Myxococcus hansupus: one gene and its partners. Each later gene encodes a partner of the first gene's protein in a complex. Links are inferred from orthologs where the notes say so. Each region holds a gene or a part of one and is shown in the gene's direction. Other genes may lie near its edges.

The links.
Region 2: the proteins of accD (region 1) and A176_RS13815 are in contact, whole or in part, in a solved structure (PDB 8UXZ), measured with the Escherichia coli proteins. The link is inferred for Myxococcus hansupus from one-to-one orthologs.
Region 3: the proteins of accD (region 1) and accB are in contact, whole or in part, in a solved structure (PDB 8UXZ), measured with the Escherichia coli proteins. The link is inferred for Myxococcus hansupus from one-to-one orthologs.

What each region holds. Positions count from the first base shown.
Region 1 is NZ_CP012109.1:5,410,298-5,420,025, reverse strand. Bases 6,871-9,728 are described here. They hold accD (acetyl-CoA carboxylase, carboxyltransferase subunit beta), read left to right. Parts: upstream 6,871-7,802; coding sequence 7,803-8,654; downstream 8,655-9,728. Other genes in these bases: A176_RS20855 (bifunctional folylpolyglutamate synthase/dihydrofolate synthase), read left to right, coding at 8,726-9,728; A176_RS20865 (MBL fold metallo-hydrolase), read left to right, coding at 6,985-7,740; A176_RS20870 (Crp/Fnr family transcriptional regulator), read left to right, coding at 6,871-6,983. Outside these bases: rpmB (50S ribosomal protein L28), read right to left, coding at 201-392; A176_RS20900 (NAD(P)-binding protein), read right to left, coding at 495-2,024; A176_RS20895 (HAD family hydrolase), read right to left, coding at 2,100-2,789; A176_RS20890 (enoyl-CoA hydratase/isomerase family protein), read left to right, coding at 2,871-3,953; A176_RS20885 (2-thiouracil desulfurase family protein), read right to left, coding at 3,962-4,507; purN (phosphoribosylglycinamide formyltransferase), read right to left, coding at 4,504-5,178; purM (phosphoribosylformylglycinamidine cyclo-ligase), read right to left, coding at 5,175-6,212; more of A176_RS20870, read left to right, coding at 6,333-6,870.
Region 2 is NZ_CP012109.1:3,546,199-3,556,034, forward strand. What follows is about bases 2,979-5,944. They hold A176_RS13815 (acetyl-CoA carboxylase carboxyltransferase subunit alpha), read left to right. Parts: upstream 2,979-3,960; coding sequence 3,961-4,929; downstream 4,930-5,944. Other genes in these bases: A176_RS13810 (tetratricopeptide repeat protein), read right to left, coding at 3,180-3,866; hisC (histidinol-phosphate transaminase), read left to right, coding at 4,953-5,944. In the rest of the region: enhancer binding protein Nla6, read left to right, coding at 1-342; A176_RS13800 (ArsA family ATPase), read left to right, coding at 611-2,575; A176_RS13805 (hypothetical protein), read left to right, coding at 2,653-2,922; more of hisC, read left to right, coding at 5,945-6,044; cmk ((d)CMP kinase), read left to right, coding at 6,041-6,733; A176_RS13830 (lytic transglycosylase domain-containing protein), read right to left, coding at 6,730-8,865; A176_RS13835 (hypothetical protein), read left to right, coding at 9,224-9,457; A176_RS13840 (CAP domain-containing protein), read right to left, coding at 9,545-9,836. UniProt on the Escherichia coli protein: Component of the acetyl coenzyme A carboxylase (ACC) complex. First, biotin carboxylase catalyzes the carboxylation of biotin on its carrier protein (BCCP) and then the CO(2) group is transferred by the carboxyltransferase to acetyl-CoA to form malonyl-CoA.
Region 3 is NZ_CP012109.1:1,336,882-1,346,713, forward strand. The notes cover bases 4,250-7,211. They hold accB (acetyl-CoA carboxylase biotin carboxyl carrier protein), read left to right. Parts: upstream 4,250-5,410; coding sequence 5,411-6,013; downstream 6,014-7,211. Other genes in these bases: A176_RS05535 (roadblock/LC7 domain-containing protein), read left to right, coding at 4,292-4,654; efp (elongation factor P), read left to right, coding at 4,790-5,368; accC (acetyl-CoA carboxylase biotin carboxylase subunit), read left to right, coding at 6,087-7,211. Also shown: A176_RS05515 (type IV pilus inner membrane component PilO), read left to right, coding at 1-160; A176_RS05520 (pilus assembly protein PilP), read left to right, coding at 204-770; A176_RS05525 (type IV pilus secretin PilQ), read left to right, coding at 828-3,542; A176_RS05530 (hypothetical protein), read left to right, coding at 3,580-4,233; more of accC, read left to right, coding at 7,212-7,472; type IV pili formation protein SgmX, read left to right, coding at 7,662-9,832. UniProt on the Escherichia coli protein: This protein is a component of the acetyl coenzyme A carboxylase complex; first, biotin carboxylase catalyzes the carboxylation of the carrier protein and then the transcarboxylase transfers the carboxyl group to form malonyl-CoA.

The sequences.
Region 1 (9,728 bases):
CGCCACGGAACATACCGTTTCCCATAAAGGGAATGACGGCACGAACCGCACGGATGGCGGCCTGCATGTCATGCGACCGGCAAAGCACCGCGCTGCCCGAAAGCAGCGATGCGGCGGATGCACGGGATAAAGCCGCTCGGTAGGGGGGGCCGTGGCGGGGGTTGAGACGCGCTACGGACCCACCCTCGAGCGTGAGGACCTCAAGCGGCCTTCGTCACCTTGCCCGCCTTGATGCAGCGGGTGCACGCGAGAACGCGCTGGGTGCTGCCCTGCACACTGGCCCGAACCTTCTGGAGATTCGGCAGGGTCCGCTTCTTCGTCTTGTTGTTCGCGTGGCTGACGTTGTTGCCGACCAGCGGACGCTTGCCACAGATGTCACACTTCCACGCCATGACCTCTAACTCCTTGAAAACTGGGGCGTTGGACGCCTGCCGATTAAAAGAGCGGCGGAACCTGCCAGAGAACGGCCCGGAAATCCAGCCTTAGATCCAGGATCAGCCCTTGAGCGGATCCTTCTTCTTCAACATGTCTTGCACCAGCCGTGCGGCCCGGATGCCCGCGAGCAGCTCGCCTTCCAGCCCGAGACCGGGAAGGACTTCCCTGCTGGCGAGCAGGATGTTCTTCGCCGGCGTGCGCTGGGTCAAACCCGTGACGCCGAGGAAGGCTTCCGACTCGAAGCTGAACAGGGGATGTGGCATCAGCCGGCTGCCCCGCACGCCGCCCGCGTCCAGGTAGGGCGCGGAGCGCAGCAGGCGGTGCTGCGCGGTGAAGGGCATCAGCGCGTCCAGGTGCTCGTCGATGCGCGTGGCCAGCCCCTGGAGGTGCTCTTCGCCCAAATCCCTCGCGGAGGCCGGCACGAAGGCGCCCGCGCACACCACGCGCATGCCCTCCGTGGCCTTGGCCTCCTTGCCGCCCTGGGTCTGCGCCGCGCGCGCGGGGTGGACCTGGATCAGCAGCGGCCCCAGCTCCGCGTCGCCCGTGTCCAGCAGCGCCAGCTCGCCCAGGCCCCGTGGCAACGCGGACTCCGGAACCACCCAGTTGACGCTGAAGAGGAGGGACTTGGTGTTCGACTGATCCAGGTGCTCCAGCAGGCCGCGGTGGTGCTTCTTGTCGTTCACCAGCCGCCGCAGCGCGCCCGCGTCCGTCGCCGCCACCAGGCAGGCCGCGCGGTACACGGTGTCCGAGCGCATCAGCTTCATGCCCGCGAACTTGCTGCCGTCGAAGGCCAGCTCCTCCACGATGAACCCCGCGGGGTTGTCGCGGCCGAGCACGTCGCCTCCCAGCTCCGCCACCCGGCGGGCGAGCATCTCTCGCAGCCCTTCATGCCCGCCCGTGAAGAAGGACGGGGCCGCGAGGACCTGGGACATGGCGCGCGACTGCGCGAGCGCGGACTCGGGGCGCTCCAGGTGGCTGACGAAGGGCAGCAGGCCGCGAACCAATGACACGGCCGGGGCGTCGCCGGTGAGCTGGGGCGGCGTGTCCAGGCCCGGGTGGGCCCGGATGAGCTTCTTCAGGCCCCAGCCCTCGAAGAACCCGTCCGGGGGCAGGGCGGGGCCCGCCTTGAAGAAGGCATCGCTGGATTCGTGCTGCGCGGCGGCGCCGCTCAGGGCGCCCAGCAGGGACGGGCCCTCGTCGCCCAGCTCTCGCGCCACCTCCGCCTTGCGGCGGGTCGCGTCGCCGTGGAGGTCCAGGCGGCCGCGGGGCATGAGGAGCTGGAGCTCTGGCGCATGGGGCCGCAGCGCGCGTTGCACCAGGCCGGTGATGCCCAGCTCGGTGAGGGCCTCCTCGACGGCGGGCATGGCCTTGAGGGGCGGGGAGACGAAGGGGGCGTAGGGGAGCACGTAGCCACCGTGCTCGTAACCGGGCCCCATGCCGTCGTGCTCCACCAGCAGCACGCGGTGGTTGCGCTTCGCCAGGAGGGCCGCCGCGAGCGCACCGCCCAACTGACTGCCGAGCACGATGACGTCGTAGACATGCCGGGACGGCCCGGCGGGAAGCTTGAGCTTGGCAGAGGACGTCGCCATGAGGCGGGCAACACTACACAACGTGCCCGCCGCTGGCGCCCTTTTCACCACGGGCCGTGCGCGCCCGGGGCGGCTTCAGCGCGCGGCGGCGCCGAAGAGCCGCTGCTCCAGCTCTGGAGGCAGCGTGGTGAAGTCCTGGAGAACCCAGTGCGCGCCGGCCTGACGGAGGTCGGCCTCGGGGGCGCCGGTGGTCAAACCCACCACCGTCATGCCGGCCTCGCGCGCGGACATGACACCCAGCACCGCGTCCTCGAAGGCGAGGCACGCGGTGGGCTCCACGCCCAGCGCCTTCGCGGCGGCCAGGAAGATGTCGGGGGCGGGCTTGCCCCGCGCCACCTGTTCGGCGCCGACGATGCTGGCGAACAGCGACCGGATGCCGAGCCCATCCAGCACCAGCTCGCGGTTGCCCTGGGGCGCCGCGGTGGCGATGGCCGCGGGGCAGCGGGCGTCACGCAGGCGCTGGATGAACGCCTCCGCGCCCCGGTGGAGCTGGAGGTGGGGCCGGTAGAGGGTGCGGTAGTGGCTCTCCTTCTCCTCGGCGATGCGCTCCACCTCGTCCGGGGCGACCGGGCGGCCGAGCAGCTCCGGGATGATCTCCTCGTTCTTCTTGCCGGCGTAACGGCTCTGGAAGTCCTCGGCGGTCAGTGGCAGGCCGAGCTTCCGGGCGAACGAGACCCACGCTTCGTTGTGGAAGCGCATGTTGTCGACGAGGGTGCCGTCCATGTCGAAGACGACGGCTCGCAGGGGAGACAGTGCGGAGGTCATGGCCCGAGCCATAGCGCGTCTGGCGACACCGTGGGCCAATGAATCCACCCAAGGGGCTGGTCGCCTGATATCCCCCACGGCATGAGTGACGACCTCCTGCTCGAGACGCGTGGCGCGGTAGGCGTGGTGACCTTGAACCGGCCCAAGGCGCTGAACGCGCTGAACCTGGGCATGTGTCGCACGCTGCACCCGGCGCTCGACGCCTGGGCGGCGGATCCGGCCATCCAGGCGGTCGTCATCCGGGGCGCTGGCGGACGGGCCTTCTGCGCGGGTGGGGATGTGCGCGCGGTGGCGCTGTCGGTGGGAGACGCCTCCGCCGACGAAAAAGGGCGGGTGTCGCGTGAGTTCTTCCGCGCGGAGTACGCGCTGAACCACCGCATCCACCACTTCGGCAAGCCGTACGTCTCCCTGGTGGACGGTGTCTGCATGGGCGGTGGGCTCGGGCTGTCGATGCATGGGACGCACCGGGTCGTCACGGAGAAGCTGATCCTGGCCATGCCGGAGACGGCGCTGGGGCTGTTCCCGGATGTGGGCGGTGGCTGGTTCCTGCCGCGCTTCCCGGGTGAGTCGGGGACGTACCTGGGCCTCACGGGGGCCCGGTGCAACGCGGCGGACGCGATGTGGTTGGGCTACGGCACGCACAACGTGGAGTCCGCGCGGCTGGATTCCGTGTTGGAGGCGCTGGTGTCCGCGCCCTGGGGCAGCGGCGCGGCGAGCTCGGTGGTGGACGCGGTGCTCGCGGGCTTCCACGCGGACGCCGGGACGTCCCCGCTGAGCGTGCAGCACGCCGCCATCGACCGGTGCTTCGCCGCGGAGCGCGTGGACGACATCCAGCAGGCCCTGGAGGTGGAGGGCACGCCCTGGGCCCAGGAGACGTGGGGCACGCTGCTGCGCATGTGCCCGACGAGCCTCAAGGTGACGCTGCGCCAGCTCCGGATGGGGCGCACGCGGGATTACGATGAGATGGCCAACGTGGAGTACCGGCTCAGCCAGACGATGACGGCGCGGCCGGACTTCCGCGAGGGCATCCGTTCGGTGCTCGTGGACAAGGACAACAAGCCGCACTGGAAGCCGACCACGTTGGCGGAGGTCACCGACGAGGTGGTGGAGACGCTCTTCGCGCCGCTGCCCGGGGACGGGTGGACGTTGCCCGCGCGCGGGTAGGGGCGTGGTTACAAATCTTCGTCGCTGAGGACGGTGACGCCGTGCTCGCGAAGGAGCGCGGTGGTGATGCCTTCGCCCGCGCGGAGCTGGCCGGACTCGTAGACGCGCTGGCTGCCGCACGAAGGGCTCTTTTCCTTCAGCAGCGCTACCGTCGCCCCGAACCTGCGGGCCGCGTCGAACGCGAGGCAGGCGCCACGCTGGAACGCCTCGGTCCGGTCAACGCCCTCGGCCCGCTCCACGGCGGTGGCCCGCCCGGCCCAGACGTCCACGCCGGTGCCGCCGCACAGGTCCACGGGAGGCCGTGGGACTGGTAGGCCCGAAGCCACTTCGGGGCAGATGGGCACGATGTCCTTGTCCGCGAGCGCCGCGAGGACGCGCTCGGAGCGCTGTGAGCGGCCGTCGTAGCGGCAGGCTTCGCCCAGCAGGCACGCGCTGACCAGGACCACCGGCGCGCCTTGAAGCGCGGCGGTGCGCTGCTCCCGCGAGGACGGGGCGGTTTCGCCTTCATGGGACGTCGCGTGCAACGCTCCCGGGCCTTGCTCCTTCTCGCTCACCGGGGCTCGACCGTGGCGCCGGGGCTGCGCAGCGCCAGCTCGCCCACGGTGGCGGGTGCCTCCACGCGGGTACGCACCCCATCCAGCGTCACCTTGCCCGTCACCGCGAGCCGCACGGCCAGCGGATAGAGCCGGTGCTCCTCCGCGAGGATCCGCGAGCCCAGCGCCTTCTCGTCATCATCCGGGAGCACCGGCACGGCCGCCTGCGCGATGATGGGCCCGGTGTCCGTGCCCGCATCGACGAAGTGCACGGTGCAGCCCGCGACCTTCACCCCGCGCTCCAGCGCCTGCCTCTGGGCATTCAGCCCGGGGAACGCGGGGAGCAGGGACGGGTGGATGTTCAGCACCCGTCCCGCGTAGTGGCCCAGGAAATCCGCGCTCAACAGGCGCATGAACCCCGCAAGGCACACCCATTCCACGTTCGCCGCGCGCAGCGCCTCGCGCAGGGCCTGCTCGAAGTCCGCCTTCGTCGCATGCGCCTTGTGGTCCACCACCACGGCCGGCACGCCCGCCTTGCGCGCCCGCTCCAGCGCGAAGGCGGTGGGCACGTTGGACACCACGCAGGCGACCTCCGCGGGGAAGTCCTCCCGCGCGCAGGCATCCAGCAGCGCTTGCAGATTGCTCCCGCTGCCCGACACCAACACGCCCAGGCGGACCCGCGCGCTGCTCATGGCTCGACGACCGCCGTGGCCTCGCCCTGTCCCGCCTCCACCCGGCCCACCTCGAACGCCTGCACGCCCCGGCCACTCAGGACACCCAGTGCCTGGGCGACGTCGTCCTTCGCCACGACCAGGATGAGCCCCAGGCCCATGTTGAACGTGCTGAACATCTCGTCCCGGTCCACGCCACCGAGCTTCGCGATGAGGTCGAAGATGGGCGGCTTGGGCCACGTCTTCTCGCTCAGCACCGCGCGCGTGCCGTCCGGCAGGCAGCGGGGCAGGTTGCCCGGGATGCCGCTGCCGGTGATGTGCGCCAGGCCCTTCACCTTCACCGCCTGGAGCAGCGCCAGCACGTCCTTCACATAGATGCGCGTGGGCTCCAGCAGCGCGTCCGCGAGCGGCCGGTCCAGGCCCTCGGGCGTCGAGTCCAGGGCCAGCTTGCCGTCGTCCAGCAGCACCTTGCGCGCCAGCGAATAGCCGTTGCTGTGCAGGCCAGAGGAGGGGAGCCCGATGAGCGCGTCACCCGGCTGCGCGCTCTTGCCGTCGATGATGGCCGACCGCTCCACCACGCCGACGCAGAAGCCCGCCAGGTCGTACTCGCCTCGCGCGTAGAAGCCCGGCATCTCCGCCGTCTCGCCGCCCAGCAGCGCGCAGCCTGCCTGCTCGCAGCCCTGTGCGATGCCCTTCACCACCTCGGCGGCATCGTCGACTTCCAGCCGGCCCGTGGCGAAGTAGTCGAGGAAGAAGAGCGGCTCGGCGCCACAGGTGAGGATGTCGTTCACCGACATGGCCACCAGGTCGATGCCCACCGTGCCATGGCGTCCGGCGGCGAAGGCCACCTTCAGCTTGGTGCCCACGCCGTCCGTGCCGGCCACCAGCACCGGCTCCTTGTACTTGCCAGGTGGCAAGGCGAACAGACCGCCGAACCCGCCGACGCCGCCAATGACCTCGGGGCGCAGGGTGCGTGCGGCATGGGGCTTGATGCGCTCGACGAACGCGTCGCCGGCCTCGATATCCACTCCGGACTGCTTGTAGGTCGTTCCCACGGGCGGCCTTCTACCCGGCCACCGCGCCGGTGTCTCGCGTGGCGTGGCGCCTGTCCCACCGTCGCGCACAGAAAAGGGAATTTGACCGGGCGAGTGTGGGCTGATTGACTCCTTTGCAGGATGGGCGCCGAGGAAACCCTCTTTCAACGTTTCGGCAAGGAGTTCCCCCAGGGCACCGAGCTCTTCCGCGAGGGAGAGGCCGGCAAGGAGATGTTCGTCATCCAGGCAGGACGGGTGGCCATCTCCAAGCGAGTCCGGGATGTGGAAAAGGTCCTTGCCGTGCTGGGCCCCGGAGAATTCTTCGGGGAGATGGCCATCATCTCCAACAAGCCCCGCAATGCTTCCGCCACTGTCAACGAGGATGCGCGGCTGCTGGTCATCGACCCCAAGACGTTCGAGGGGATGATCCGCGGCAACGCCGAAATCGCGGTCCGGATGATCAAGAAGCTGGCCGAGCGCCTCTCCGAGGCGGACGCCCAGATCGAAAACCTGCTGCACAATGATCCGGCCAGCCGGGTGGTGCATCAGATCCTCCAGGCCTGCCAGGGCCGGGGCCGCCCGGTGGAAGACGGCGTGGAGATTGATTTCCCGGTGCGGGAGCTGCCGCGCCAGATTGGCGTGGGCGAGCCCGCTGTCCGCGCCATGTTGGACCGGTTGGAGCGCACGGGCCTGGTCGAGCGGGATGGCGACCGGATGACCGTGCCGGACACGGGCAAGCTGCACGACTTCCTCCAATACCTGGAGATGAAGTGGAAGTTCGGAGACCTCTAGCGTGAAGCTGCGAGTCCTCGGCTGCCACGGCGGCGAGCTGCCCCATTGCAAGAGCACCTGCTTCCTCGTCGATGACGTGCTGGCGCTCGATGCGGGGGCGCTCACGGGGACGTTGTCGCTGGAGGAGCTGTGTCGCGTGGACCATGTCCTCGTGGGGCACAGCCACTTCGACCACGTGAAGGACCTGCCGCTGATGGCGGACCTGGTCATTGGCCGGCGGGAGACCCCGGTCACCATCCACGCCTCGCGCGAGTGCGCCAAGGCCCTGCGCGAGAACATGTTCAACAACGCGCTGTGGCCGGACTTCACCCGCATCCCGACCAAGCGCCAGCCCGTGCTGCAGATCAAGACGTTCCGCGCCGGGAGCACCTTCCAGGTGGGGCCCTACACCGTGCGCAGCGTGCCGGTGAGCCACCCCGTGGAGTCGTGCGGCTTCATCATCTCCAACGGCAAGAGCGCTCTGGCGATGAGCGGCGACACCGGGCCCACCGACAAGCTGTGGAAGGCGCTCAACGAGACGAAGAACCTCAAGGCGCTGCTGCTGGAGACGTCCTTCCCCAACAAGCTGCAGTCCCTGGCCGACATCTCGGGCCACCTCACGCCTCACACGCTGGGCTTGGAACTCCAGAAGTTCGAGCGCAACGGCGCGTCGGTGCTGCTGTACCACCTCAAGCCGGCGTTCGTGACGCAGCTCAAGAAGGAGCTGGCCGAGCTGCCGGTGGAGGTCCTGGAGCTGAACGACGCCTTCGAGTTCTAGACGCGGCGCGCCACACGGAGGGGTTGACGACTTTCTGCCGTCGGATTAACCCCGCGCACCTCATGGCCTGGTTCTCGAAGAAGCCGCGCATCGCCGTCGACACCGAACCGCAAGCCGAGCCCCGCCCGTCCCGCATGGAGGGCCTGTGGGCGAAGTGCGAGTCCTGCGACGAGATCATCTACCGCCAGGAGCTGGAGAAGAACTGGATGGTGTGTCCGCACTGCGAGCACCACCACTACTGGGCGGCGCGCGCGCGGCTGGTCGCGATGCTGGACCCCGACAGCTTCGAGGAGTTCGACAAGGAGCTGGAGCCGCAAGACCCGCTCGGGTTCAGTGACTCCAAGAAGTACAAGGACCGCCTCAAGTCCACGCGGAAGAACCTGGGCGAGCCGGACGCGTTCATCTCCGGCGTGGGCCGCATCCAGGGCCACCAGGTGTCGGTGGGCTGCTTCGTCTTCGAGTTCATGGGTGGCTCCATGGGCTCGGTGGTGGGCGAGAAGGTGGCCCGCGTCTTCGAGCGCGCGCACGAGCTGAAGTGCTCCGCCATCGTCTTCTCCGCGTCGGGTGGCGCGCGCATGCAGGAGGGCATCTTCTCCCTCATGCAGATGGCCAAGACGTCCGCGGCCATCGCCCGCTTCCGCACCGGCACGCGGCCGTACATCTCCGTGCTGCTCAACCCGACGACGGGCGGCGTCGCCGCGTCCTTCTCGTGGCTGGGCGACATCATCCTCGCCGAGCCCAAGGCGCTCATCGGCTTCGCCGGTCCGCGCGTCATCGAGCAGACCATCCGCCAGAAGCTGCCGGAGGGCTTCCAGCGCTCGGAGTTCCTGCTGGACCACGGGATGATCGACAGCATCGTCCACCGCAAGGACCTGCGGACGAAGCTGGGGCAGATTCTGGGGCTGCTCGGCTGAGCGCGCCCCGGACACCGGAAGAGGCGCTGGCCTTCTTCTCGAAGCTCAACCCCTCGGGCATCAAGCTGGGGTTGGAGCGCGTCCAGGAGGCCTTGGCCGCCCTGGGCCACCCGGAGCGCCAGTACCCGGCGCTCCACGTCGCGGGGACGAACGGGAAGGGCAGCACCTGTGCCATGACGGCGGCCGCGCTGCACGCCGCCGGGCACCGCGTGGGCCTCTACACGTCCCCGCACCTGGTGCGCGTCAACGAGCGCATCCGCGTGGACAGCGAGGACATCTCCGACGCGGACTTCGGGCTGCGCATCCTGGAGGTGCTGGAGCGCTACCCCAGCGCGGTGTCCGAGCCCATGACGTACTTCGAGTTCGGCACCGTGGTGGCCCTGTGGCACTTCGCCCAGGTCCGCGTGGATGTCGCCGTGCTGGAGACGGGCTTGGGGGGCCGGCTGGATGCCACTACCGCCGCGAGCCCGGTGGTGACGGCGATCACGCCCGTGTCCTTCGACCACATGGACTACCTGGGCGACACGCTGACGGCCATCGCCGGGGAGAAGGCGGGCATCCTCAAGCCCGGCGTGCCCTGTGTCGTGGCGCGGCAGCAGGCCCCGGAGGCCCTGGAGGCCATCCTCCGCAAGGCGGAGGCGGTGGGCGCGCCCGTGCGGCTCGAAGGCCGTGACTTCTTCGCCGAACGTCAAGCGGACGGCGGCCTGTCGTACCAAGGGACGTCGTGGCGCCTGGAGGGGCTGTCCCTGGCGCTGCGGGGCTCGCACCAGCGGCAGAACGCGGCGGTGGCGCTCGCTTGCCTGGAGGCTTTGCAGGAGCGCCGCATCACCGTGCCGCCGGAGGCCGCGCGGGCGGGGCTGGCGTCCGCGTGTTGGCCGGGACGCCTGGAAGAGGTGGGGCAGGGCCCTGTCGTGTTGCTCGACGGTGCCCACAACCCGGCGGGCGTGGAGGTGCTCCTCGCGTCGCTGAAGGACCTCTACCCGGGACGTCGCCTCCACCTCGTCTTCGGCGTGGTGGGGGACAAGGACCGGGGACCGATGATGCGAGCGCTCTTCCCCGAGTGTGCCTCCGTGC
Region 2 (9,836 bases), 1.9 Mb from region 1 along the record:
CTGTGCGACGGCGAGCTGATCACCCGCGAGCACCTGCCGCCCGACATGGCCGGCAAGAGCCCGGAGCGGCACACGTTCCGGCTGCCTTTCGGGCTGAGCCTGGACGCGGTGGAGCGCGAGTACATCCTGGGCAGCCTCCAGCGGAACGGGAACAACAAGGCCCGCACCGCCGAGGTGCTGGGGGTGAGCGAGAAGACGCTCTACAACAAGCTCAACCGCTACGCGGCCGAGGCGCGCGCCCAGCAGCAGGGCCCCACGGGCGGCGGCGGAGGCCCCCTCGGGGGCCAGGGAAGCGATGGCGCGATGGGTGCCATGGGCGCCAACTCGTTCGTCATCCGCTGACCTCACAGGTAGGAATCCCCTCCGGATTCCGAGGCCTTGGCCAGGCTCGGAGGGGACGCCCGTCCAGGCGGCGACCCCGCCGCGAAACCCCCGTCAATTCTTGACTTTTGACCTCTGGACGGGGGATTCTTGGGGTGTCTCCCACCCACAGGGAGTGCCCGGGCGTACATGTCCACGCCTCGGGCAACTCCGGCGCCGTTGCATCAACTCGGCCGTGCAGGAGTGTGCATCGGGTGCCGCGGGGGGGCACAAGGAAGGCCACAACGCAATGAGCGACGCGCGAGTACTTCACTTCTTCGGCGGCAAGGGCGGGGTAGGTAAGACGACGCTCGCGGCAGCATATGCCTTGAGGCTGTCGGAAGACGCGCCCAAGGAGCGCGTGCTGCTCGTGTCGTTGGATCCGGTCCGCTCCCTGTCGGACCTGGTGAAGAAGAAGCTCGCGGCCAAGCCCACCAAGCTCGTCCCCGGCAAGGGTGATGGCGGTGTCTACGGCCTGGAAGTGGAGTCGGCGGCGCTGATGAAGCCCTTCCTGGCGTCCTACCTGCCAGCGCTGGCGAAGGCGGCGGCCAAGGGCACGCACGTCACGGAAGAAGACCTGGGCAAGCTGTATCAGCAGGCGGTGCCGGGGCTGGAGGAACTGGTGGCGCTCTTCCACGTGGTGGATCTGCTGGAGGATGACTCTTTCGATCGCATCGTCGTCGACGCGGCGCCCACCAGCCACACGCTGCGCCTGTTCGACCTGCCGGTGAGCCTGCGCAAGTTCCTGGGCCTGGTGAAGGCGGGCGGTGACAAGACGGAAGCGCCGGTGAAGAAGGGCAAGAAGGCCGCGGAGCCCGCGGCGCCCGGCGTGCTGGAGCAGGTGGGGCAGAAGGCGGAGAAGCTGCTGGCGCTGCTGAAGGACGCCACGCGCACGGCCTTCCACCTGGTGGCGCTGGCGGAGCCGGTGCCGGAGGCGCAGACGCGCATGCTCTTCACCCAGCTTCGCGAGCGCGGGCTGCCGGTGACGGAGATCGTCGTCAACCAGATCGAGGACAAGCTCGGCTGTCCCGCCTGTCAGGGCCGGCGCGGCCTGCAGGCGCCCCACGTCCGCAAGTTCCAGGCGCTGGACAAGACGGTGCCGGTGAACCTGCTGGGCCGGCGCGAGGTGGCCCCGCGCGGGCTGGACGGCCTGGCGCTGTTCGCCAAGGCGTGGGCCGGTGGCAAGGAGACGAAGGCGCTGGAGTTCGCCGCGGCCGAGGGGCCTCCGGCGCTGGTGCGCGCGCCGTCCATGCCGCCCATCGCCGCGCCGCCGCTGCCGCCCACGCGGCTGATCTTCTTCGTGGGGCAGGGGGGCGTGGGCAAGAGCTCGTGCGCCGCCGCCGCCGCGGTGACGCTGACGGAGAAGGAGGGGCCGGTGCTCCTCATCTCCACGGATCCGTCGCACTCGCTGTCGGACGTGCTGCAGAGCCGCCTGACGGACACCGAGACGCAGGTGAAGGGCACCAAGGGCCTGTACGCTCGCGAGCTGGACATCGCCGGCTGGTTCAACGCCCTGCGCAAGCGGCTGAAGGAGAAGGCGGAGAAGGCCTTCGAGGGCGCGCCGCGCTCGGGCAACGACGTGCCGTCGGACCTGCTCTACCTGCGCAACCTGCTGGAGTGCGCGCCGCCGGGCATCGACGAGCTGGCCGCGCTGTCCTGCCTCACGGACGCGCTGGTGCAGGAGCGCTTCAAGCGCATCGTGGTGGATTCGTCGCCGGTGGTGATGTCCGTCCGCGTGGTGGAGCTGGCGGAGACGGCCAAGGCGTGGCTGGGCGCGCTGCACACGGTGATCAACAAGCACCGCGCCAAGGGCCTGGGCGAGCTGGCGGATGACCTCGCCGCGATGATCAAGCACGTGAAGCGCTTCGAGGACGCGCTGGCCACCCCGAGCGAGGCGCGCTTCGTCGTCGTCACGCGCGGCGAGGACCTGGCGGCGGCCCGCACGGAGCGGCTGGTGGAGTACCTCAAGGAGAAGAAGCTCCCGGTGGAGCGGGTGCTCGTCAACCGCGTGGGCCCCAAGTCCACCTGCGAGAAGTGCGAGAACCGCCGCAAGCTGGAGCTGAACGCGGCCAAGGCCATTGAGAAGAAGCTGGGCCTGCCCGTCACCATGGCGCCGGCGCTCGGCCGTCACCCGGCCGGTCTGCGCGAGCTGAAGGCCTTCCGCACCGCGTGGTACGCGCTGTCGCCGCCCGCCGCGAAAATCAAGGCAGCCTGAGGTTCCTGGAAGTCCCTGGAGATAGAGTGGTGAGCGCCCTTGCTCACCCGCTGTCTCCCGGGAGTTCCATGTCCTCGATGCGCATCCGTTCCCTGGTTCTGGCTTCGCTGCCCGCGCTGTTCCTGATGGCCTGTGGTGGCGAGCCCGTCGCCGAGTCGCCCGCCCCGGAGGCCGAGGGCGCCGTGACGGCGTCCATCGAGCCGCCCGTGTCCTGTTACGACCAGTGCTACCAGTTCCTGGCGGTGTGCCCGCAGCAGTGCCAGGCGTCGTACTCCGTCTGCTACGACCTCACGCTCGAATGCTACGACTCGTGCGGCCGGGGCGTGGGGCCGTGGCTGCCGTGCTGAGCTGACACGGCACCTCCTGCCGGGCCCAAGCCGCCCGGCGGGAGCCGTCCTGTCCGTTGTCACGAAGAAGTGGGGGCCGCCGCCGCACCGCCTCCCGCCCAGTTACCGCACCCGAAAATCGTCCCTGCCCACCCGCCCCCGCGAGCACCATGACGACGCGCATCATGGGTGCCAAGCGTACCTGTGGGGCCCTATCTGAAAACGAGCGTGGGCCGGGCCGGGACTGATGGCTGGCGGGCATGGCGGCCTTGGCGCGCTCAGGCTTCGCATTCCGAAGGTGCGTCGGTGAACGTCTCCCAGCCTGGAAACGTGAGCGCGCCCGTCTCCGTCAGGGTGCCCTTCGTGGGTGGGCGGCCTTCCAGGCGCAGGTCCACCTGACGGCCGCTCACCGTGTAGCGGCCTCGCACTTGCCTCTCACGCGGCGTTCCCTCCGCGTCCACCTCCTTGACCCGGAGGGTGGCCCTGCCGCCGGGCTCGAAGCGAAGCCGTTGCAGGGTGCCGTAGACGCCCACGCCGGGGCCGAACCAGGACACGGCGCGCAAGAGCAAGGGCACGTCCTGTTCACGCGCCGGGTCACGGCCCAGCAGCTTCTGCCAACCCAGGGTGTCGCGGATGGGCTCGAAGTCGGCGTCCTCCCGGGCCCGCGTCAGGCGCCGGGCGTCCAGCGCCACCGCTCGCGTGAGGTGTTCAACAATCACGTCCCGGTGGGCGCTGTATTCGCAGACCTTTCCCTGCTTGCGGAGCACGCCCAGGGTGGCCGCCAGGTTGTAGTGGGCCAGCGCGTAGTCCGGGGACGCCTTGGAGGCCTCCTGGAAGCGCTCCAGGGCCTCTGGGTAGCGTCCCGCCTGGTAGAGCCGGAATCCCTGGGTGTTCAATTGGCGGGCGCCAGGCGTGCTGGCGGCGCCCGAGAGGGCCAGGAGGAGCAGGGGCAGGGCCGGGTGCATGTGCCTCCAGACGGGCGGGACGCCTGGGAATTCGGTGGGGTGCGTAACCGCTTGCGCGTTGAAAGCCGCCTTACCCTGGTGCTAGTTCCGCGCCATGGCAACCGGTACCAGCTATGTGCTCGAGTTCGAGCGCCCCCTCATCGAGCTGGAAAAGAAGATCGACGAGCTCAAGGTTCTCTCCACCAGCGGCACGGTGGACTTCTCGTCGGAGATCTCCAAGCTCGAGAAGAAGGCGAAGAAGCTCCAGTCGGAGATCTTCAGCGACCTGTCGCGGTGGCAGGTGGTGCAGATGTCCCGGCACCCGAACCGCCCCTACTTCCTGGACTACGTCCACCACCTCTTCACCGACTTCGTCGAGCTGTGCGGCGACCGGCACTTCGGCGAGGACCCGTCCATCGTCGGCGGCTTCGCGCGCTTCGACGGCAAGCCGGTGATGGTGATGGGCCACCAGAAGGGCCGCAACACCAAGGAGAACATGGCGCGCAACTTCGGCATGCCCCGCCCGGAGGGCTACCGCAAGGCCCGCCGTCTCATGGAGCTGGCCGAGCGCTTCGAGAAGCCCATCCTCACCTTCGTCGACACGCCGGGCGCGTACCCGGGCATCGGCGCGGAGGAGCGCGGGCAGGCCGAGGCCATCGCCGTCAACCTGGAGGTCATGAGCCGGCTGCGCGTGCCCATCATCTCCACGGTGGTGGGCGAGGGTGGCTCCGGCGGCGCGCTGGCCATTGGCGTGGGCAACCGCGTGCTGATGCTCCAGAACAGCGTCTACTCCGTCATCTCGCCGGAGGGCTGCGCCTCCATCCTCTTCCGTGACGCCTCCAAGGCGGACAAGGCCGCGGACGCGATGCGGCTCACGGCGAAGGACCTGCTGGAGATGAAGATCATCGACGAGGCCATCCCCGAGCCCGCCGGTGGCGCGCACCGCGACGCGGCGAAGATGGCCGAGGCGCTGGGCAAGACGCTGCGCAAGCACCTGGGGCAGCTCGCCGAGCTGTCACCCGATGAACTGGTGCAGGACCGGTACGCGAAGTTCCGCGCGCTCGGTGTGTTCTCCGGACGCTGAATTCACGTACAGGGCCCTTCACCATGCGACCGCTCGTTCCTTCCCACGTCGAGACCCTCAAGCCGTACGTGCCCGGCAAGCCCATTGAAGAGACGGAGCGCGAGTTCGGGCTGAAGGGCGTCATCAAGCTGGCCTCGAACGAGAATCCGCTGGGCCCCTCGCCGCGCGCGGTGGAGGCCATGCGGAACGCGTCTGGCGCGACGCACCTGTACCCGGACGCCACGTCCTTCCACCTGGTGCGCAAGGTGGCCGCGCACGTGGGCGTGAAGCCGGAGCAGGTGGTGCTGGGCAGCGGCTCCAACGAGCTCATCGAGCTGCTCATCCGCACCTTCACCTCGCCGGAGGACGAAATCCTCCTGTGCCAGGGCTCCTTCTCCGCGTACCGCATCTCCGCGCAGGCCCATGGGCGGCCCTTCGTGGAGGTGCCCATGCGCGAGGGCTACCAGTACGACCTGGACGCCATGGCGAAGGCCCTCACGCCGCGCACGCGGATGGTGTTCCTGGCCAACCCGGACAACCCCACGGGCACCGCGTTCGGCCGCGAGGCGTTGAAGGCCTTCCTGGCGAAGGTGCCGCCCGAAGTGCTGGTGGTGCACGACGAGGCCTATTTCGAGTTCGTCGACTGGCCGGAGTACGGCAGCGCGGTGGAGCTGCTCGGTCAGCACCCGAACCTGGTGGCGCTGCGCACCTTCAGCAAGATTCACGGGCTGGCGGGCGTGCGCCTGGGCTACGGCATCATGGATGCGCGGCTGGCGGCGTATCTGCACCGTACACGCATGCCCTTCAACCTGACGGTGCTCGCGCAGGCGGCGGGCATGGCGGCCCTGGACGACACCGAGCACGTGCGGCGCACGCGCGAGGTCAACCAGGCGGGCCTGCGTTACTTCGCCGCGGAGCTGCCGAAGCTGGGCGGCACGCTCACGCACAGCCACGCCAACTTCGTGTTCGTGGACTTCGGCCGCCCGTCGGTGGCGCTCTACGAGCAGCTCTTGCGCAAGGGCGTCATCGTCCGTCCCTTCGCGGGGCAGGGCTTCGCCCATCACGTGCGCATCTCCGTGGGGACGCCGGCGGAGAACGCGCGGTGCGTCCAGGTGCTGAAGGAGATCCTCTCGTGAGCGTCCGGCCCTTCATCGTCGCCATTGATGGCCCCGCGGGCGCGGGCAAGTCCTCGGTGTCCAAGCTGCTGGCGCGCCGGCTGGGGTTCTCGCTGGTGGACACCGGCGCCATCTACCGGTGCGTGGCGCTGATGGCCCGCCGCGAGGGCATCGCCTTCGACGACGACGCGGCGCTCGAGGACTTGCTGGCCCGCGTCCACATCCACTTCCAGGTGGTGGGCGAGGAGAACCACGTGTTCCTCGGCGACCAGGACGTGTCCGGCGAGATTCGCACGCCGGAGAACTCCATGGCGGCGTCGCAGGTGTCCAGCCGCCCGGTGGTGCGCGCGGGCCTGCTGCAGCTCCAGCGGCGCTTGGCGCTGGAGTCGGAGAAGGGCGCCATCCTGGAGGGCCGGGACATTGGCACCGTGGTGTTCCCGGACGCGGACGCCAAGTTCTTCCTCGGGGCCAGCCCCGAGGTGCGGGCCCGGCGCCGGTACGAGGAGCTGTTCCAGAAGGGCGTGGAGAGCTCGCTGGAAGAGGTGCTCGCGGACCAGATGAAGCGGGACCGCGACGACTCCGCGCGCGCCGTGGCGCCGTTGAAGGCGGCCGAAGACGCCCTCCACGTGGACTCCAGCAGCACCCCGCTGTCCGAGGTGGTGCATGGCCTGGAGTCCGAAATCCTGCGCCGCATGGCGCGCCGCGCCTAGAAGCTGACGCCTTCCTTCGTGGGCGCGGGCACCACCAACTGGAGCTGGGGCGCGCCCGCGCCGTCGCCGTAGAACGCGTGGTAGAGGAACAGGTCCGCCACCACCTGCTTCACGTAGCCGCGCGTCTCCCGGAAGGGGATGGTCTCCACGAAGAGGTCCAGCGGCAGCGAACCGCGCTCCTGGGCCCACTTCGCCGCCGAGCTGGGGCCCGCGTTGTAGGCCGCCGCCGCGAGCACCGGGTGCCCGAAGCGCTCCATCAGCCGTGACAGGTACCAGGCGCCGTAGCGGATGTTGCGCTCGGGCGAGAAGAGGTCCGCGGGCGCGGGGACGGGCTCGGCCAGCTTCTCCGCGATGGCGTTCGCCGTCTTGGGGATGATCTGCATCAGCCCGCGCGCGTCGGCGACGCTCATCACCTCCGGCCGGAAGGCGCTCTCCCGCCGCATGATGGCCCACACCAGATGGGGGTCCACCTGGTGCTGCGTCGCCGCGCCCTCCACGGCGGTGGCGAACGCACGCGGGTAGAAGGCCGCGAGCGCGTCCGGCTCACGCGCGCCGAAGGCCCGGCCCCACAGGTGGCGCGCCGCCACGGCGTACGCGTGACCGTATTCGCCCAGGCCCAGGAGCGCGTGCGCGAAGGGCAGGGCCTGGTCCGCGGAGCGAAGGCGTCCGGCATGTGCTTCGACCTCGTCCGCCGCGTCCCGGAACAGGCCCGCGCGCGTCAGCTCCACGGCCAGCTCCAGCTCCGGCGGGCGCGTCGGCTTCAGCAGCTTCGGGGGCTGTGGAAAGTGCGCGGGCGGCTTCAGGCCCAGCGACTTGAGTCGCTCGTTCGCCATCAGCGCGTAGAAGGACGCCGGCGCCGACGTGATGACCGCCGTGTACGCGGGGCCCAGCGTGTCCTGCCTGGCGCCCTCCAACTCGCGGCTGCGCGCCATCCAGTAGCGCGCCTGCGGGCCCATGTTGCTCTTGGGATAGGCCGCCAGGAAGGACTCCAGCGCGTCGCGCGCCTTCGCGTATTCCTCCAGCCGCAGGTGCGCCAGCGCGCGGAACCACATGCCTTCGTCCCGCCGCCGCGACTTGGGATACCGGGATTCGAAGGACGAAAAAGCCTTCACCGCGTCCGCGAAGCGGCCCGACTGCAGGTCCAGCCAGCCCGCGAAGAACGCGCCTTCGTCACCCGCGGCCTGGGAGGGGTACTTCTGGTCCAGCGCGGCCATCAGCGCGCGGGCCTTGTCGTTGTTGTCGGAGCGCAGCGCGCGCCGCGCCACCAGCAGGTCCGCCTGCGCGGCCGTGGCCGCGGGCCCCTTCCGTGCCAGCGCGAGCGCCTTGTCGGCCTCCGCCGACTGCCCCAACGCGAAGTAGGCCCGTGCGCGCAGCAACGCGACCCGGGCCGCCTGCGCCTTGTCGAGCTTCACGCCGTCCAGCGCCGCCAGCTCGTCGAGCGCTCGCTGCGTCGCGCCCGCGTCCAGGAGCCGGTCGGCCCGGGTGGTGCGCTCCGTGAAGCCCAGCTTCACGGGGGGCGTGCTCGTCTTCGTGAGCCACGCCATGGCCTCTTCGCCATACGGATGGGTGGGGAAGCGCAGCGCCACCGTCATCAGGTCCGCGCGCTGGCCCGTGGCGTTCCCCGAGGCGCCGCGCGCCTGGGCCCGCTGGTAGAGCAGCTCCACCGTGGGCGACGCGTTCGCGGCGGCCTCCAGCACCTTCGCCGCGTCCTTCGCCTTGCCTGCCTTCAGCAGCGACTCACCGAGCCGCGCGCGAGCGCGGGAGGCCAGCACCGCGGGCGGGTTCGACGCGAGCACGCGCTCGAAGTCCTTGGCGGCGCCCGCCGCGTCATCCGCATAGAAGCGGGCCTGCCCCAGGTAGAAGGCGTGGTAGGGGGCGAGCAGCGGCGGCGCGGGCCAGGCGGCCAGGAGCTCCCTGGCTTCGGCGGCCTGCCCATCCGACAAGGTGAGCGTCGCCGCCAGCAGCGCCAGGCGGCCCGTGTCCTCGCACTTCTTCGCGACGCACGCCGTCAACTCCGCGCGAGCGAGGGCCGCCGCGTCGGGCTTGTGGAGGCGCACGGCGTCCAGCGCCGTGGGGGATTGTCCCAGCGACACCCCCGCAACCACCCCCGCAACCCACCCACTCCAACTCATGTGGTCTTCCTTTCACGACGCGGCTTTGCGGCCTGCCAACGAGACGGACTCACCGATCATTCCCCTTGCACTTTGGGGAGGGTGGTTTGACAGCGGGCGCGACAAGTCCTAGATCCGCGCGGCGTCGGGCCTGTCCTGACTGTTCAGCACCAGATGTCATTCGCTGAAAGCGTCCAGGCGATTACGTGCACTTGGGTAGGAACAGCCGACCCATTGCGTCACCCGGAGTGAATCACTACCTTGCGCCGCCGTTCAGCGCCACTCCGGTCCACCGCCGCAGGGCGGGTTGAGTCGTTGTCGTCAGGTAGCACTGCTCGTTCATAGCGCTCGGGGGGAAACAGTTCAGAGGGAGGGCTCCATGAAGCCGTGTCCAGCCGATCTGCCACAAACCATCAACCCCGAAGCCGGGCCGAAGCGTGCCGGCGTCGAGACCCATCGCAATCTCAACTGTCATCAGTATGACAACTGCCTGGATGAAGCCGTCCGGCGGGGTTGGCAGTCGTTCACCTGCATGAAGTGCCCCATGTATCAGCAGGTGGCACCGCCGCAGATGGGACTCGAGGCCTACGCCACGCAACGCCGGCCCGTCTAGACGGGGCCGCTGTCCCAGCGAAGATGGCGAGGTCGCCCCTGTCGCATGTTTCAGGGGCTTCCCGCACGGGCCGCGCCGTGCGGGTCATCAAGGGACGGCCGCGTAGATGACGGCCACCCAGTATTGATTGGTCCCGAAGCGGCGGGAGTCTCCCTTCACCACGCCCACGCCCACGCGGTTGTTGGCGGCGTCGGCCAGGCTGCGGGACTCCGGAATCGCCGTGGGGTCCGACAGGACGAAGAAGTCCACGGAGGCCGTGCCCGCGTCGGGCAGGGCCTCGAAGACGCGCTCATGCACCGGGGCTTCACCCGGCTGCGCGGAGGGCTGGTCCAGCTCCAGGGCGCGCCGCGCATGGGCGCTGGCCAGCGAGTCCAGGGCG
Region 3 (9,832 bases), 4.1 Mb from region 1 along the record:
GAGCATGCGCCGCATCGTCAACGTCAACAACATCAAGCTGGATGGAGCCGCACTCAAGAACGAGAAGCTCGTTCTCAAGAGCAGCTTCCAGGCGACGACGTTCCGGTTCGTCGAGCAGAAGAGTGCTGCGGGCTCGAAGACGGCGAACTCGAAGAAATAGAAACTTGATCCGCCCAAGAAGTAGGGCGACAAGGGGATTGAGGATGAAGACGTTCAAGGCCACCATGACCACTGCCGTGCTTGCGCTGGCGATGACGGCTTGCGGCGACACGCCCATGCCGCCTCCCGTTGCCGCGAAGCCGGCGGCGGCAGCCGCGAAGCCGGCGGCTCCGAAAGAGGCCGCTCCAGCAGAAGCTCCGCAGGTGCCTGCGTACGTTTACCTGTATAACCCGGTGGGTAAACGGGATCCGTTCCGCAGCCCGTTGGAAGAGTTGGGGCCCGTGACGTCGAACCAGGTGGCCGCGTGCAACGAGCCGTTGTGCGCGTTCGACCTGGGCCAGTTGAAGCTGGTGGCTGTCGTCACGGGAGATGCCAACCCCATGGCGATGGTCGAGGACCCGGCGGGCCGGGGGCACATTGTTCGCCGGAACACCCGAATGGGGCGTCAGGGCGGCAAGGTGACGCAGATCCTTCGTGATTCCGTCACGGTGACCGAGGTGTTTTCGGGCAATGGCGAAATCATCAAGAACCCGGTGATGCTGCAACTGAAGCCCGATGCAAAGCAGGACCCCGCCTACAACATGATGACGGGCAAGAACTACGGGGAGTAGCGCCCTCTGAGGCGCTCCCGCGGGCGGTGGCCCGCTTCCAACTTGTTGAGGGGACGCATGCTCGAGGAGAGCGCTGTGACGAGGGGCAAGTGGATGTTGGCGGCCGCGTGGGCGGTCGCTTTGATGGGTGCCAGAGTGGAAGCCGCCGAGCTGAACACGCTGCGGGGACTGAATGTCTCCCGCACAGGTTCAGGCGCTCAGGTGGTGGTGACCGGAACCCGGCCACCCACTTTTACCGTGTTTCGTCTGAGCGGACCGGAGCGACTGGTGGTCGACCTCTCGTCGGCCGACGCGACGGGGATCAAAGGGCACCACGACGGTTCCGGACCCGTTTCGGGGGTCGTGGCGTCGCAGTTCTCCGACGAACGCGCAAGCGTGGGTCGAGTGCTGCTGGCGCTGGACAAGGCCTCCCAATACGATGTCCGCGCGGATGGAAACCGCGTGGTCATCTCCGTCGATGGGGTCGCGGCGCAAGCGGCTCCCTCGGTGACCGCGTCAACGACGCGGGACGCCGTTGGCGGCGCGAGCGCGGTACCTCCGACGGCCCAGGCGGTTGCCTCTGCGGCGCCGGTACGGGAAGCGCCGAAGAAGGCCGAGCCCGAGGCGGCCCCGAAGGCGGCACTCCCTGAGAACGTGGTCGCCGCGGAAGCGGACGAGCGCGAAGTCGCGAATCCTGCCCAGCGAATCACGGGCATGTCGTTCGCTGGGGACACGCTGCGCATTCGGGCCGATGGCGATATCGCGCGCTATGAGGTGTTGGAACTCGCGGATCCCCCGCGCCTCGCCGTGGATTTGTTTGGGGTCGGCCTGGCGGCGCGTGCGCCTCGGGTGAACTCCGGAGCCCTGCGAGAAATTCGCGTGGGTGCGCATTCCGACAAGGTCCGGTTGGTCCTCGACGTTCGTGGTCAGATGCCCGCGTATCGTGTGGATCGCTCCCGCGATGGCTTGGAAGTGGTCCTGGCCGGCGCGGTCGCGCGCAAGGCGCCTCCCGCCGCTGAGCCCAAGGCCACCGTGGCGGTTGTCGCCGAGAACGAGCCGCTGCGTCCCGCGCAAGTCAAGGAGGACCCTGCCTCCACCGTCGAGGTGAAGGACATCCGGTTCGAAGAGAGCGAGGACGGCGGGCGCCTGGTGATGAAGCTCACGGGCGCGGCCTCATGGAAGGTCGACCGGCCGGATCCACGGAGCGCGGTCCTCACGTTGGACGATGTGCGTCTGCCCAAGAACCTGGAGCGGAGCCTCGACACCAGCGCCTTGGAAACGCCGGTGAAGATGATCAGCGCCTTTAGCGTGCCGGGCGAGGGGCGCAAGGTGCGCCTGGTGGTGGCCGCGGATGGCGCCATCGAGGAGAAGCTGTCTCAGAAGGCCGGCACGTTGTCCTGGCATCTCGCGGTGAAGGGCGTGAAGACGGAGTCGGTGGCTGTCGCGGCTCGTACGGCGGGATTCACCACCGAGGCCCCCGCCTATGCCGCGGAAGGTGCTCCGCAGCAGGCCCGGTACCGTGGCAAGCGGGTGTCCTTCGAGTTCAAGGACATCGATATCCAGAACCTGCTTCGCGTCATCGCGGAGATCTCCAAGAAGAACATCGTGGTCGCGGATGATGTCGGCGGCAAGGTGACCATCCGGCTGCGCAATGTTCCCTGGGACCAAGCCCTGGACCTGGTGCTTCGCACGAAGGCGTTGGGCAAGGAGGAGTTCGGCAACATCATCCGGATTGCTCCTCTGAAGACGCTTGAGGAAGAGGCTCGGCTGCGCCAGGAGCGGAAGAAGTCGCTCCAGCAGCAGGAAGACCTGATGGTCAACCTCGTGCCGGTGAACTACGCCGTCGCAGCCGAAATGGCAGCACGGGTGAAGGACGTGCTGAGCGAGCGTGGGTCGGTGACGGTGGACCAGCGCACCAACGTCCTCATCATCAAGGATGTTCGCTCCAACACGGAGCGAGCGCGCTCGTTGGTGCGGAGCCTGGATACCCAGACGCCGCAGGTGTTGATCGAGAGCCGTATCGTCGAGGCGAATACGACGTTCAGCCGCTCTCTGGGCGTTCAGTGGGGTGGGCAGGCTCGGGCGGGCCCGTCCACGGGTAATGCGACGGGTTTGATCTTCCCCAACAACTTCGCGGTCACGGGTGGTGTGCCGGGCCCCGGCGTTGGTGTCTCGGGTACTCCTAACTTCGCTGTGAACCTGCCGGTCGGCGTTGGGCAAGGTATCGGTGGTGCCATGGGGTTCACGTTCGGGTCCGCAGGCGGAGCGCTTCAGCTCAATCTGCGACTGTCGGCTGCGGAGAACGAGGGCACGGTCAAGACCATTTCCGCGCCGAAGGTGACGACGCTGGACAACAACACGGCACGCATCAGCCAGGGCGTTTCCATTCCCTTCAGCCAGACGTCGGCTCAAGGCGTGAACACCACCTTCGTTGAAGCGCGTCTGTCCCTCGAGGTGACGCCGCACATCACGCAGGATGGCAGCGTCTTGATGTCCATCAACGCCGCCAACAACCAGCCGGATCCCTCCAGCACGGGCGCCAACGGGCAGCCTTCCATTCAGCGCAAGGAGGCCAACACCCAGGTCCTCGTGAAGGATGGGGACACGACGGTGATTGGTGGCATCTACGTTCGCCGGGGAGCCACCCAGACCAACTCGGTGCCGTTCCTGTCGCGGATCCCGGTGCTGGGCTTCCTGTTCAAGAACAACGTCGAAAGCGATGCGCGGCAGGAGCTGCTCATCTTCATTACTCCCCGCATCCTCAACCGGCAGACCATCGCGCAGACGCTGTAGGGGTCTTTCGCATCCTTACGCTGGAGAGCGTTCGCCTATGAAAAACATGTATCTCGCGGTGGCCCTGGGGTTGGCCTTGACAGGGTGTGTCGACAACGTCCCAAGCCTGCAGGTGTCCAACGCGTTCGTCCCAACGGCTCAATGCACCGTGAACGCCTCGGGGCCCGCCAGTCCTGGTGGTTCGCTCGATCTGTCGACTTCGAGCCGATACCTCGTGGGGCTCGCTGTTCGAAACACCTTGACCTCAGAAGAGGTTGTTGCAGGCGGCAACCCAATCACGGGTGGTGATCAGAGCGCCATCTACATCACGGACATCGAGCTGAACTACGAGGTGGTTGGGACTGGGCCCAGCCTGACGAGCGATGTCTACCAGAGCCACATCGTGTTGCCTGGGAACGTGACAACCAACAGCTCGCTCATCGTGGATCTCCTGGGCGGCAACGCTCGTGAGGCACTCCTCAGCTACCTGGGCACTGGGGATTCGGTGACGGTCCTCGTGCGGATGAAGCTGCTTGGCAAGTTCGTCAGCGGTGGCAAGACGGAGTCCAACGAGATCTCCTACCCCATCCAGTTCTTCCGGTCCGGCTTCACCTGTCCGACGGGAACGACCCTGCTGTCCACCGGACCCTGCGGCGGTCCGGGTGGTCAGGACAGTTACGCGCCCTCGTGCACGGATCCTGACGACGCGTAGCCTCACCCCGCCGGGGCCCTTGACCGGGCCCCGGCCGCTTTTCTAAGAGCCTCTGCCCATGTCCTTTCGCACGCACCTCGAGTCGGTGGTCAACCAGGTCGATGGAGCCCTCGCGTGCAGCGTGATGGGCTTTGATGGCATCTCCGTCGACACCTTCCAGAAGGACGAGAGCGCGGAGCTGGACCTCAACGTCGCGTGGGTCGAGTACGCCAACCTCCTCACGCAGCTCCGGAACGCCGCGGAGACCCTCAAGACGGGGACCGTGAGCGAGGTCAGCGTGAACAGTGAGAAGGTGCTGACCATCATGCGGCTGGTGTCGCCCGAGTACTTCCTGGTGCTCGCGATGCACGCCGACGGCAACTACGGCAAGGGCCGTTATGTTCTGCGCGTCACGGCACCCAAGGTGCGCGCCGAACTCTAGCCGCGCCCCCTGACAAGCAGTCATCCAGCCGACGCTTCAGGCGCTGCTTTCCCCTTCCCATCGAAGGGGGCATGGGCTAGACACCCCGGACTTTTCAAGCTTTCGCAGCTGCGAGTCTGTAAGGAGTCGGTCCCCATGGCCGGTGTTATCGATACGTCCGAGTTCCGCAAGGGTCTGAAGATCGAAATCGACGGTGAGCCTTTCGAAATCGCCGATTTCCAGCACGTCAAGCCCGGCAAGGGTTCCGCGTTCGTGCGCACCACGATCCGCAGCCTGATCACCGGTCGCGTGCTGCAGCCCACGCTGAAGTCCGGTGAGAAGGTGGGCAAGCCCGACATCGAGGAGAAGGACATGCAGTACCTGTATGTCCAGGGCGAGGAGTTCTACTTCATGGACACCCGCAACTACGAGCAGACCTTCCTCGGTGAGAAGGTGCTCGGAGAGGCGAAGAACTTCCTGAAGGAGAACATCAACGTCAGTGTCCTCTTCTACAATGGCAAGGCCATTGGCGTGACGCTGCCGAACTCCGTGGACCTCAAGGTCACCCAGTGTGACCCGGGCATCCGCGGCGACACCGTCTCTGGCGCGCTGAAGCCCGCCGTCCTGGAGACCGGCTACTCCGTCAACGTCCCGCTCTTCATCGAAGAGGGCGACGTGCTGAAGATCGACACGCGTGACGGTAAGTACCTCACGCGCGTGGCCACCCGGGGCTAGGTTCGTAGCGGTCGCGACACTGGAGGGAAGGGGACTCGAGTTATGGCAACGAAGCGCAAGACAACCCGAGCGCAGACGCCCGCACGGACGGAGGCCGCTCCGCGCGCCGCCGCCGACACGGGTGGCACGTCGCTGGACGTGGATGCCCTGCGGCAGATCGTGGAGATTCTCGAGTCCTCGGACGTGACGAGGCTGGTCTGGAAGCGCGGTGAAGAGAAGCTCTTCATCCGCCGCGGCCAGGGCCCCGAGACGACCATCGTCCACCATGCCGCGCCGCCGCCTGTCGCCGCCAGCGCCGGGGTGGAGTACGCCGCCCCGGCTCCCGCGCCGCGCGCTGCTGCTCCCGCGCCCGTCGCGGCTCCCGCGGCCCCGGCTCCCGCCGCTGAGAAGCCGGCCGAGAAGCCCGGCCACCCGGTGACCAGCCCCTTCGTGGGGACGTTCTACCGGACCCCGGCGCCGGACCAGCCGGCCTTCGTGGATGTGGGCTCCCTGGTGAAGAAGGGCCAGGTGCTCTGCATCATCGAAGCGATGAAGCTGATGAACGAGATCGAGTCCGAGGTCTCCGGCCGCGTGGCGGAGATCCTCGTGGAGAACGGCCGCCCGGTGGAGTTCGGGCAGGCGCTGTTCCGCATCGAAGTGGCCTGAGAATGAGGCTCGCGCGCCGCCCGTGTTTCGCGGGCGCGCCGCTCCTCAAGACGGCCCTGACGGAGACACCCACGTGTTCAAGAAGGTGCTGATCGCCAACCGCGGGGAGATTGCCCTGCGGGTCATCCGCGCCTGCCGGGAGTTGGGCATCGCCACGGTCGCGGTGCACTCCACGGCGGACGCCAACGCGCTCCATGTCCGCTTCGCAGACGAGGCGGTGTGCATCGGCCCGCCGGCGTCCAAGGAGAGCTACCTCAACGTCCCGCAGTTGCTGTCCGCCGCGGAAATCACCCGCGCGGACGCCATCCACCCGGGCTACGGCTTCCTGTCGGAGAACGCCGAGTTCGCGGAGGTCTGCGAGAACTGCAAGATTCGCTTCATTGGTCCCCGGCCGGAGATGCTCCGGATGATGGGCAACAAGGTGCGCGCCCGTCAGGCCGCGCGCGAGGCCGGGCTCCCGCTCCTGCCCGGCAGCCCCGGCACCGTGAACAACCCGCGCGAGGCGGAGGCCTTCGCCCGCGAGATTGGCTTCCCCGTCATCCTCAAGGCGGCCGCGGGTGGCGGCGGCAAGGGCATGAAGATCGTCCGCGAGCCGGGCGCGCTGGCGCAGGCCTTCGCCACGGCGCAGGCGGAGGCGGTGGCGTCGTTCTCCAACGGCGACCTCTACATCGAGCGCTACGTCGAGAAGCCGCGCCACATCGAAATCCAGATTGTCGCGGACGAGCACGGCAACATCGTGCACCTCAACGAGCGTGAGTGCTCGGTGCAGCGCCGGCACCAGAAGCTCATTGAAGAGAGCCCGTCGCCGGCGCTCACGCCGGAGCTGCGCAAGCGCATGGGCGAGGTGTCCGTCAACGCCATGCGCAAGCTCGCGTACAACAACGTGGGCACCATCGAGTACCTGCTCGACGAGCGCGGCGAGTTCTACTTCATGGAGATGAACACGCGCATCCAGGTGGAGCACCCGGTGACGGAGCTCGTCACGGGCGTGGACCTGGTGAGCGAGCAGATTCGCCTGGCCTACGGAGAACCCCTGCGCATCAAGCAGGAGGACGTCCAGATTCGCGGCCACGCCATCGAGTGCCGGGTGAACGCCGAGGACCCCATCACCTTCGCGCCCTGGCCGGGGAAGATTACCGGCTACAGCGTGCCGGGTGGTTACGGGGTGCGCGTGGACTCGGGGGCCTACGAGAACTACACGGTGCTGCCGTACTACGACAGCCTCCTGTCGAAGCTCATCGTGCACGCGGAGGACCGGGCCACGGCCATCCGCCGCATGCAGCGCGCCCTGGGCGAGTACGTCGTGGAAGGCATCCGCACGAACATCCCCTTCCACCGGGCCGCACTCGCGGAGGAGTCCTTCCAAGAGGGCAACTACGACACCCGGTTCGTGGAGCGGTTGTTGGCGAGCGAGACAGGCTCGCGTCGTTTGAAGAAGGCCGTCGAAGAGACGCCGTAGCGCCCATACACCTGGTGTGGATTCCCGCTTGTCGGGCCGCCACGCGAGCAGGTGATCCGGCCCCGGGGGGAGCCGGGCCGTTTCTTGACCCGCGTCGGAGCTTTCCGTTAGCCTCCGACACTCCCCCTTGCTGAGGATGGAAACCCGCGAAGTTCAAGGGGTTTCGGCCTGCTGGAAGCCCACCGCTCGATGGACAAGAACAAGATCATCGAAGCCGCCGCGAAGCTCGTCGCGAAGGGCGCCTACGACAAAGCCATCAAGGAGTACCAGAAGGTCCTGGAGGTCGACCCGAAGGACATCCGGGTCCTCCAGAAGATGGGGGAGCTGTACCAGAAGAAGAACGACAACCCTCAGGCGGCCCACTTCTTCACCAAGGTCGCGGAGAGCTACTCGTCCGACGGCTTCTTCCTGAAGGCCGTCGCGCTCTACAAGCAGGTCCTCAAGCTCAATCCGAACCTGCTTGAGGTGAACCTCAAGCTGGCGGAGCTTCACCAGCAGCTCGGACTGATGTCCGAGGCGATGGCGTACTTCCAGATCGTCGCCAACCACTACGACAAGGCGGGCGACACCAAGTCGTCGCTCGATACCTTGAAGAAGATGGTGGATCTCGACCCGGAGAACGTGGCGTCGAAGATCAAGCTGGCGGAGCTGTACGCGCGCGAGAACATGACGCGCGAAGCGGCGCAGGAGTTCAAGCGCGCCGCCGAGTACCTCAAGCGCAACAGCCGCGCCGACGACTGGCTCCGCGTGGCGGAGCGCCTGTCCGCGCTCGAACCGGACAACCTGCCGCTCTCGAAGGAGCTGGCGACGTCGTACTTGCAGCGCGGCGACCAGAAGCGCGCGCTGGCGAAGTTGCAGGTCTGCTTCAAGGCGGACGGTCGCGACGTCGAGACGCTCACGCTGCTCGCGCAGGCGTTCCAGGGCCTGGGGCAGACGTCGAAGACGGTCTCCGTCTACAAGGAGCTGGCCAAGATTCATCAGGAGCGCGGCCGGCTCACGGAGTCGGAAGCCGTCTGGACGCAGATTGAAGTGCTGGACCCGCAGGACCCGGATCTGCTCGCGCGTCGCGCGCCCGAGCCGGCTCCCGCTCCCGCCGCGCCTCAGCCCACCGCGGCCCCTCAGCCCGCGCCGCGCCCGGCGGCTCCGCAGCCCGCCGCCGCCGCGCCCGCGCCGGCCCCCGTGGCACCGCCTCCTCCCGCGGGGATGGGGCGCGAGCAGCTCTCCAAGCTGCTCACGGAGACGGACGTCTACGTCAAATACGGGCTCCACGACAAAGCGCTGGAGCACCTGCGCAAGGTGTTCTCCGTCGACCCGGAGAACCTCGACGCCCACGAGAAGGCGTATCAAATCTACGTCGCGTCCGGGAACATGGCGCAGGCGTCCGAGCAGCTCCTGAACGTGCTGCGCCTGTGCACGCGCTCGGCGGAGGTCCAGCGCGCGCAGCCGTACCTGGCCACCATCCTCCAGGAGAATCCCGCCCATCCCGAGGTACCGGCGTTCCTGTCCGTGCTGCGCACGGAGGGGCCCGTGGTCGCCGCGCCGTCGCCGGTGTCGATGGTGGAGTCGGTGGGCGAGGACGCCATCCTGGTGGACTCCAGCGACGACGAGATTCTCGTCGCGCCGCCGCCGGAAGACGCGCTCCTGCACCCGCCCGGTGACGAGCTGGCGCTGGCAACGTTGCCCTCGAGCGACTCGGACGAGGTCATCGAGGAGGACAGCGACTCCACCGTCATCAGCGAGGAGGCGCTCGTCGGCGAGGCCATCACCTCGGGTGAGTTCGAGGTGTACGGCTCCACCGAGCCGGAGGACCTGGCCGCCGCGTCGGTGGACGAGACGCTGGTGACGGATGACTCCGGCCTGGGCTTGTCGGACGAGCCCGGCCTGGGCTTCACCGACGATGAGCCGCTGGTGGCTTCCGGCGACGAGGACCTGGCCGGCGCCACGGCTTACTCGCTCGATGACGAGTCGCTGGTGGACGACGGCACGGCCACGTCCATGGAAGGCCTGTCGCTCGGTGACGAGGACGAGCCGCAGCCCACGCAGATGCACGCGCCCTCGCAGGCGCTGCTCGACGAGGCCTCTCCGGACACGCTTCAGCTCCCCACGTTCGACGACGAGGCGCCGCCTCCGTTGGGCATGGAGGATGTCCCCACGCGCGTGGGCGCCGCGCCGCTGACCGCCGCGGACCTGGACGAGGACCCGTTCGGTGGGCCCGCGCTGGGCGACCCGTTGGAGTTCGAGGAGCCGACCGCCTCGCACGCCATCGTCGTCGACGACGAGCCTGTCGTCGAAGAGCCCGCCGTGGAGGAGGCGGCGGACCTGGTCGCGGACGAGGAGCCCGAGCCGGTTTCGTACGAGGA